DNA from 2 places in the Brenneria sp. L4-2C genome. Region 2 is predicted to be linked to the other one. Evidence: predicted binding sites of a transcription regulator. Region 2 holds the regulator's gene; the other holds the start of a gene.
The links. The regulator Fur, encoded in region 2, represses iron uptake genes when iron is present. The targets are predictions, from matches to a motif close to ATAATAATGAGAACNACTATCAA.
Positions count from the first base shown of each region.

Region 1: fhuF (siderophore-iron reductase FhuF) is a predicted target of Fur. The motif match lies at 1,592-1,614, and genes of this name have one in related genera.

Region 1 is NZ_JBEIAC010000005.1:182,098-185,827, forward strand. It holds gene alsS (acetolactate synthase AlsS) at 1-1,528, shown strand, start outside; gene fhuF (siderophore-iron reductase FhuF) at 1,656-2,444, shown strand; gene ABRZ26_RS10375 (alpha/beta hydrolase) at 2,535-3,730, shown strand, end outside.
Region 2 is NZ_JBEIAC010000003.1:6,154-9,883, reverse strand. It holds gene nagE (N-acetylglucosamine-specific PTS transporter subunit IIBC) at 1-431, shown strand, start outside; gene glnS (glutamine--tRNA ligase) at 603-2,261, shown strand; gene fur (ferric iron uptake transcriptional regulator) at 2,386-2,835, opposite strand; gene fldA (flavodoxin FldA) at 3,171-3,698, opposite strand.

The sequences.
Region 1 (3,730 bases), on a different contig from region 2:
GATCCCGGTACGGCATGAAGCCAACGGCGCGTTTATGGCGGCGGCCATCGGGCGCTTGACGGGCAAAGCGGGCGTGACGCTGGTGACGTCCGGGCCGGGCTGCTGCAACCTGGTGACGGGATTAGCGACGGCGACGACGGAAGGCGACCCCGTGGTGGCGATGGGCGGCGCGGTTAAACTTTCGGAAAGTCTTAAGCTGACGCACCAAAGCCTGGATACCGTCAGTCTGTTTCAGCCGGTCACCAAGTTTAGCGCGGAAGTCAAGGCGTCGTCCGCGATTTCCGAAGTGCTGGCGAATGCATTCCGGGCGGCGGAGATGGGGCATCCCGGCGCTTCTTTCATCAGCTTGCCGCAGGATATCGTCAACGATCCGGTCACCAGCGCCGTGCTGGTTCGTCCGACGCTGCCGCCGATGAACGGCGCGCCTCAAGCGGATATCGAAAATGTCGCCCGGCTGATCCAACAGGCTAAAAATCCTATTCTGCTGCTGGGGTTGATGGCGAGTCAGCCTAAAGCTGCCGAGGCATTGCGTCGTTTGCTGCATAAAAGCCAACTGCCGGTCACCAGCACGTATCAGGCCGCCGGCGCCGTCGATCAGCGGCATTTTGACCACTTCGCCGGGCGCGTCGGGCTGTTTAATAATCAGACGGGCGACAAGCTGCTGCAACAGGCCGACCTGATTATTACGGTCGGCTACAGTCCGGTGGAATACGATCCGGTATTGTGGAACAGCGGCAAAGCGAAGCTGGTACACATTGATGTGCTGCCGGCCAATATCGACAGCGCCTATCTGCCGGATGTGGAACTGGTGGGCAATATCGCCGAAACCATTGATGCGCTGACCCAGTGCATTGTTTCGCCGCTATCGATGTCGGCGCAAACGCAGGCTATTTTGCGCGACCGTTGCCAGCAACGCCGCGATCTGGCGATGCGCGGCATGGACATGCGGGGATTCGCCATTCATCCGCTGCGGCTGGTCAGGGCGATGCAGGACATCGTCAACCAGGACGTCACGCTGTGCGTCGATATGGGCAGCTTTCATATCTGGCTGGCGCGCTATCTGTACAGCTTCCGCGCGCGGCAGGTGCTGATGACCAACGGTCAGCAAACCATGGGTGTGGCTTTGCCCTGGGCGATCGCCACGTCGCTGATTCACCCTCATCAGAAGGTGATTTCGGTTTCAGGCGACGGCGGGTTTATGCAGTCCAGCATGGAACTGGAAACCGCCGTGCGCCTGAAGAGCAACCTGTTGCATATTATCTGGGTGGATAACGCCTACAACATGGTGGAAATTCAGGAGCAGAAGAAATACCACCGCGCTTCCGGCGTCAAATTCGGTCCGATCGATTTTAAAGTGTATGCGGATGCCTTCGGCGCAACGGGATTTGCGGTCGAGTCGGAAGACGAGCTGGTCAGTAAGCTACGACAGGCTATGGATACGCAGGGACCGGCGGTCATCGCCATCCCGGTGGATTATTCGGATAATCAGCGTCTGATGGAAGATCTGAATATCAGTCAGCTTATCTAGCCCGTCCGGGCCAGGGAACGCGTAAACGGGAAGCGCGTCGTTTGTCATTAGTGATAAACGCGGATACTATTGGCAATAGTTATCATTTCGCTTTCCGTTTATTTACGCATCCTGCCGGAACCCGCCTATGCCGATTGTCAAAAACATCGCCAATTCCGTTGAACATCCGGTTTTTGCCGGGTGCGACCGGCAGTTGGCCGCCGCGTTAAGCGCTTTGCTGCGCCGGCATCGTCCTCATTGCCTGGATAGCGTGAAATTCGGCGAGTCGCCCCCGGAGGACGGCATGACGCTCGCCGAGTGGTCGCGGCCGGAGGTGTTTCATCGGCTGGTGCGGCGTTACGGCGACGAACTGTATCGCCGGCATCCGGATAAGCCGCGTGAGGAAAAGCCGCTGCAATCGCTGTGGGCGCAATGGTATATCGGGCTGCTGGTGCCGCCGTTGATGCTGGCTTTGCTCAAACACGATGCGGCATTGGACTGTGCGACGAATCGGATATACGTCGGATTTGACGCGGGGAAAGGGCATCCGGCGGTGTTTTATATTGCGACCCGGACGTTGACCGCGGCGGACGACTCGCCGCGCGCGCGTCTGGAGCGCATGCTGCATCAGCATGTGGCGCCGGTAATTAACACGCTGGACAGCTTCGGCGCGCTTAACGCCAGGCTTGCCTGGAATAATACCGGCTATCTGATTCACTGGTTTTTGGACGATATAGCGCCGTTGATACCACAGGAGGAACGCCGCCTGCTGCATGACGCGCTGTTCTTTTCCCGTTCATGGCTGGATGGCGGCGACAATCCTCTTTATCGCACGGTAATTCCCCGCGGCGGCGTTATTCAGCGCCGCAGCTGTTGTCAGCGCTACCGCATTCCCGGCGTCGCACGTTGCCGGGACTGTACGCTGAACGAGGTTTAATACCATCGGCGGGCCGGATGGTTTACTCTTTCAAACGTGCGGACTGCCGGAAAGCAGGCGGTTAAACGGTAAACAGGAAGGGATAGAACCATGCTGATGAGGTCGGCCGGACGGGGGATTAAACGCGTCGCCATTATTTTTATCGTCGCGGCGACGACGCTGCTGGCTATTCGCATTTATGACACGCAACGCGGTCCGGCGCTGGCGCCCTGGCATACGTTTGTGCCGGATGAGTTGTCGGCGGATGAGCTCGATCGTGCCGATTGGCCGACTTATCTGCGCGCCGAAGAGACGATTTTCCGCCAGGTCGAACAGCATGTGACCCAGGAGCTGGATGACGATGAGCAGCGGCCGATTAACCGCTATTTCTCCGGCAGCCCGGTGTACCCCGGAAAGTTTCAGCACGACTGGAATCGTTCTTACGAAATGATGCCGGCGGGAACGCCGAAAGGCGCGGCGGTGCTGCTGCATGGGCTAACGGACTCGCCTTACAGTTTGCGGCATATTGCCGAACGTTACCGTCAGCGCGGTTTTGTGGTGGTCGGGATTCGTTTGCCCGCCCACGGCACGGTGCCTGGCGCGCTGACGGATATCCACTGGCAGGATTGGCTGGCGGCCACCCGTCTGGCGGTGCGCGAAGCGCAGCATCGACTGGCGGCGGATTCAGGCAAGGCGTTGCCGCTGCATATTGTGGGCTTTTCCAATGGCGGCGCGCTGGCGTTGAAATATACGCTGGATGCGTTGGATGACCCAAGGTTGACGCGGCCGGATCAGCTGATCCTGATTTCGCCGATGATCGGCATCACCAGTTACGCCCGCTTCGCCGGATTGGCCGGCCTGCCGGCGATATTCCCGGCGTTCGCCAAATCGGCATGGCTGGGTATTTTGCCGGAGTTTAATCCATTCAAATATAACTCGTTTCCGGTTAACGGGGCTCGCCAGTCCTGGTTATTAACCCACGAACTCCAGGGGCAGCTCACCCGTAAAGCGCAGCAACATACGCTGCAACAATTGCCGCCGGTGCTGACTTTTCAGTCGGTGATGGATTTTACGGTGAGCACGCAGGCGGTGATCTCGTCGTTTTATAATCTCTTGCCGGCGAACGGCAGCCAACTGGTGCTGTTTGACGTCAATCGCACTATCAATTTCGGACCGCTGCTGCGGGATTCGGCGGATCGCGCCGCCAGCCAACTGTTGCCGCCCGCGCCGCGCCGCTATGACACGACGGTAATCACCAATGCCGCCCCGGACAGCGCGCATGCCGTCGCCTTCGATGTACAAGCGGG
Region 2 (3,730 bases):
GTAACCCGCTGGCAACGCAGTGGTATATGCTGATACCAATGGGCTTGGTATTTTTCGTTATTTATTATGTGGTGTTCCGCTTTACCATTACGCGCTTCAATTTAATGACGCCGGGGCGTGAAGCGTCGGTGAGCGGCAGCGAAGCCGACGGCTACGATGTGAGCGTCGCGGCGTCTGCATCCGGCAAGACGCAGACGCTGGGCCGCGGTTATTTACAGGCTATCGGCGGTAAAGAGAATCTGGTCGGCATTGATTCCTGCATCACCCGACTGCGTTTGAGCGTGGTGGATTCCGCTTTGGTGGATGACGGATTGGCCAAGCGACTCGGCGCCGCCGGCGTGATTCGTCTGAATAAACAGAGCGTGCAGATCGTGGTCGGCACGCAGGCTGAGTCGATTGCGTCCGCATTGAAGAACGCCAGCGAAGAATAATGCCGATACGCGCTTTTCACCGTTTCTGAATAACGCGGTATAAAGTAAATTTGCGGGATGAGGTCGCTATCTCATCCCGTTTTTGTTTTTTATGAAACTAACGGTTGTTTCCCGGCTTAGCTTGTTGGATCATTGGCGGTTATATGTCGTTTTAGCATTGAGGAATCAAGAATGAGTGAGGCTGAAGCCCGCCCAACCAACTTTATCCGTCAGATTATTGATGAAGACCTGGCATCCGGTAAGCATGACCATATTCAGACGCGTTTTCCGCCGGAGCCCAATGGCTATCTGCATATCGGGCATGCGAAGTCTATCTGCCTGAATTTCGGGATTGCCCAGGATTACCAGGGCAAATGCAACCTGCGTTTTGACGATACCAACCCGGTAAAAGAAGATATTGAATTCGTTGAGTCGATCAAACGCGATGTTAACTGGCTGGGGTTCTCATGGAGCGGCGACGTTCGCTATTCCTCCGATTATTTCGATCAACTGCATCAATATGCGGTTGAACTGATCAGCAAAGGACTGGCGTATGTCGATGAACTGACGCCGGAACAGATCCGCGAATATCGCGGTACGCTGACATCGCCCGGTAAAAATAGCCCGTACCGCGATCGCAGCGTGGAGGAAAACCTGGCGCTGTTCGAAAAAATGCGCAGCGGCGGCTTTGCCGAAGGAACCGCGTGTCTGCGCGCTAAAATCGATATGGCATCGTCGTTTATCGTGATGCGCGATCCGGTTCTGTACCGCATCAAGTTTGCCGAACACCATCAGACGGGCAACAAGTGGTGCATCTACCCGATGTATGATTTCACCCACTGCATTTCCGATGCGCTGGAAGGCGTCACCCACTCGCTATGTACGTTGGAGTTCCAGGATAACCGTCGTTTATATGACTGGGTGCTGGATAACATCTCGATACCTTGCCATCCGCGTCAGTATGAGTTTTCTCGTCTTAACCTTGAATTCGCCATCATGTCCAAGCGCAAGCTGAACCTGCTGGTGACGGAAAAGATTGTTGAAGGATGGGACGATCCGCGTATGCCGACCATTTCCGGTTTGCGTCGCCGTGGCTACAGCGCCGCGTCTATTCGTGAATTCTGTTACCGCATCGGGGTCACCAAGCAGGATAACAACGTCGAAATGGCGGCGCTGGAAGCCTGCGTGCGCGACGACCTGAATGAAAACGCGCCGCGCGCCATGGCGGTGCTCGATCCGGTAAAAGTGGTGATTGAAAACCTGCCGGAAGGCCATGAAGAGTGGGTTACCATGCCGAACCATCCGAATAAACCGGAAATGGGTACCCGGCAGGTGGCGTTTAGCCGCGAGGTGTACATCGATCGCGCGGATTTCCGCGAGTCGGCCAATAAGCAATACAAGCGTTTGGTGTTAGGCAAAGAAGTTCGTCTGCGTAATGCCTACGTGATTAAAGCGGAACATATCGATACGGACGAGCAGGGCAATATTACGACCATCTACTGTAGCTACGATCCGGATACCTTAAGTAAAGATCCGGCTGACGGGCGCAAGGTAAAAGGCGTGATCCACTGGGTGTCCGTAGCGCATGGCTTACCGGCGGAATTCCGTCTGTACGATCGTTTGTTCAGCGTGGCCAATCCCGGCGCGGCGGAGGATTTTCTGTCAACCATCAATCCGGAATCGCTGAAAGTGACTCACGGCTTTGTCGAGGCGGGCATGGCGCAGGCTGAAGCGGAAAAAGCGTACCAGTTTGAACGCGAGGGGTATTTCTGCGCCGATCGGGTTTACTCCAGTCCAGAGCATCTGGTGTTTAACCGCACCGTCGGCTTGCGCGATACCTGGGTGGGATAATCCGGGGTTTTGCCTGGAATGGAATAAAAATAAAACCGCCTCGGCGGTTTTATTTTATAACGGGCGGGATAGCCCGTTACCGACGGGCCGTCGCATGCGACGTTAAATTTTTTGTGCGGTCGATTTATCTTTTTGCATCGTGCAGGGTGTCGTCTTCACGGCAATCCCCTTCACTGCAATGGCCATACAGATACAAACTGTGGTTGGTCAGCTTGATGCTGTGTCTTTCCGCGATTTCGCGTTGGCGTGCTTCAATATATTCATCACGGAACTCAATGACTTTGCCACAATCCAGGCAAATCAGATGGTCATGATGATGCTGCTGCGTCAGTTCGAAAACCGATTTACCGCCTTCAAAATTATGGCGGGTTACAATACCAGCATCATCAAACTGATTCAGTACGCGATAGACGGTCGCCAAACCAATCTCTTCACCCATATCAATCAGTTTTTTATATAAATCTTCCGCACTGACGTGATGGCACTCTGGATCCTGCAACACTTCCAGAATTTTCAGCCTTGGAAGAGTGACTTTCAGGCCGGCCTTCTTTAATGCGGTGTTATTGTCAGTCATGCGGATTTAGTCCTGTTGCTTACTTAATCAATGGAGGCTATTTAGCCTATGACATCGGTCGGCTCAAAAAATGTAATAGCGTCCCAATTATAGAACCGTGCATTCAAAATGAAAACAATGGAATGTTAACAAAATTATTCCCACACATTCTACAGATGTATCATGCAATCTATTGTTGGTTAATGAGAGACGCCAGCTGAATGCACAAGACCGATGCGGGTATTGTACATACTTATGGAGGGAAGTTAAAAAAATGTATCAATCTTTATGAAAGGCCTTTCCTATCGATCGTTCCGGCTCTGACGGGGGAGGGAGGTCAGAGCCGGAGGTCCGTCTTAGTCAACCAGCTCTTTCAGGTTCAACTCTTCGCTGATCTGTTTCACCCACGCGGTGACGCGCTCGCTGGTCAGTTCAGGCTGACGATCTTCGTCGATAGCCAAACCGATGAAGTGGTTATCATCCGCCAGCCCTTTGGACGCTTCAAAGTAATAGCCTTCCGTCGGCCAATGGCCAACGATGGTTGCGCCGCGAGGTTCAATAATATCGCGGATGGTGCCCATCGCGTCGCAGAAGTACTCCGCGTAGTCTTCCTGGTCGCCGCAGCCAAACAGGGCAACCAGTTTGCCGGTAAAGTCGATTTCTTCCAGCGTAGGGAAAAAGTCATCCCAGTCGCATTGCGCTTCCCCGTAGTACCAGGTAGGGATACCCAACAGTAAAATATCAAAAGCTTCAAGATCTTCTTTACTGCTTTTGGCGATGTCATGAACTTCGGCAACGTCGGTTCCCAGCTGCTGTTGGATGGTCTTGGCAATGTTCTCGGTATTGCCAGTATCACTGCCAAAGAAAATTCCTATGAGTGCCATGGATTGAATAACCTCTTGATTCTTAATGATAT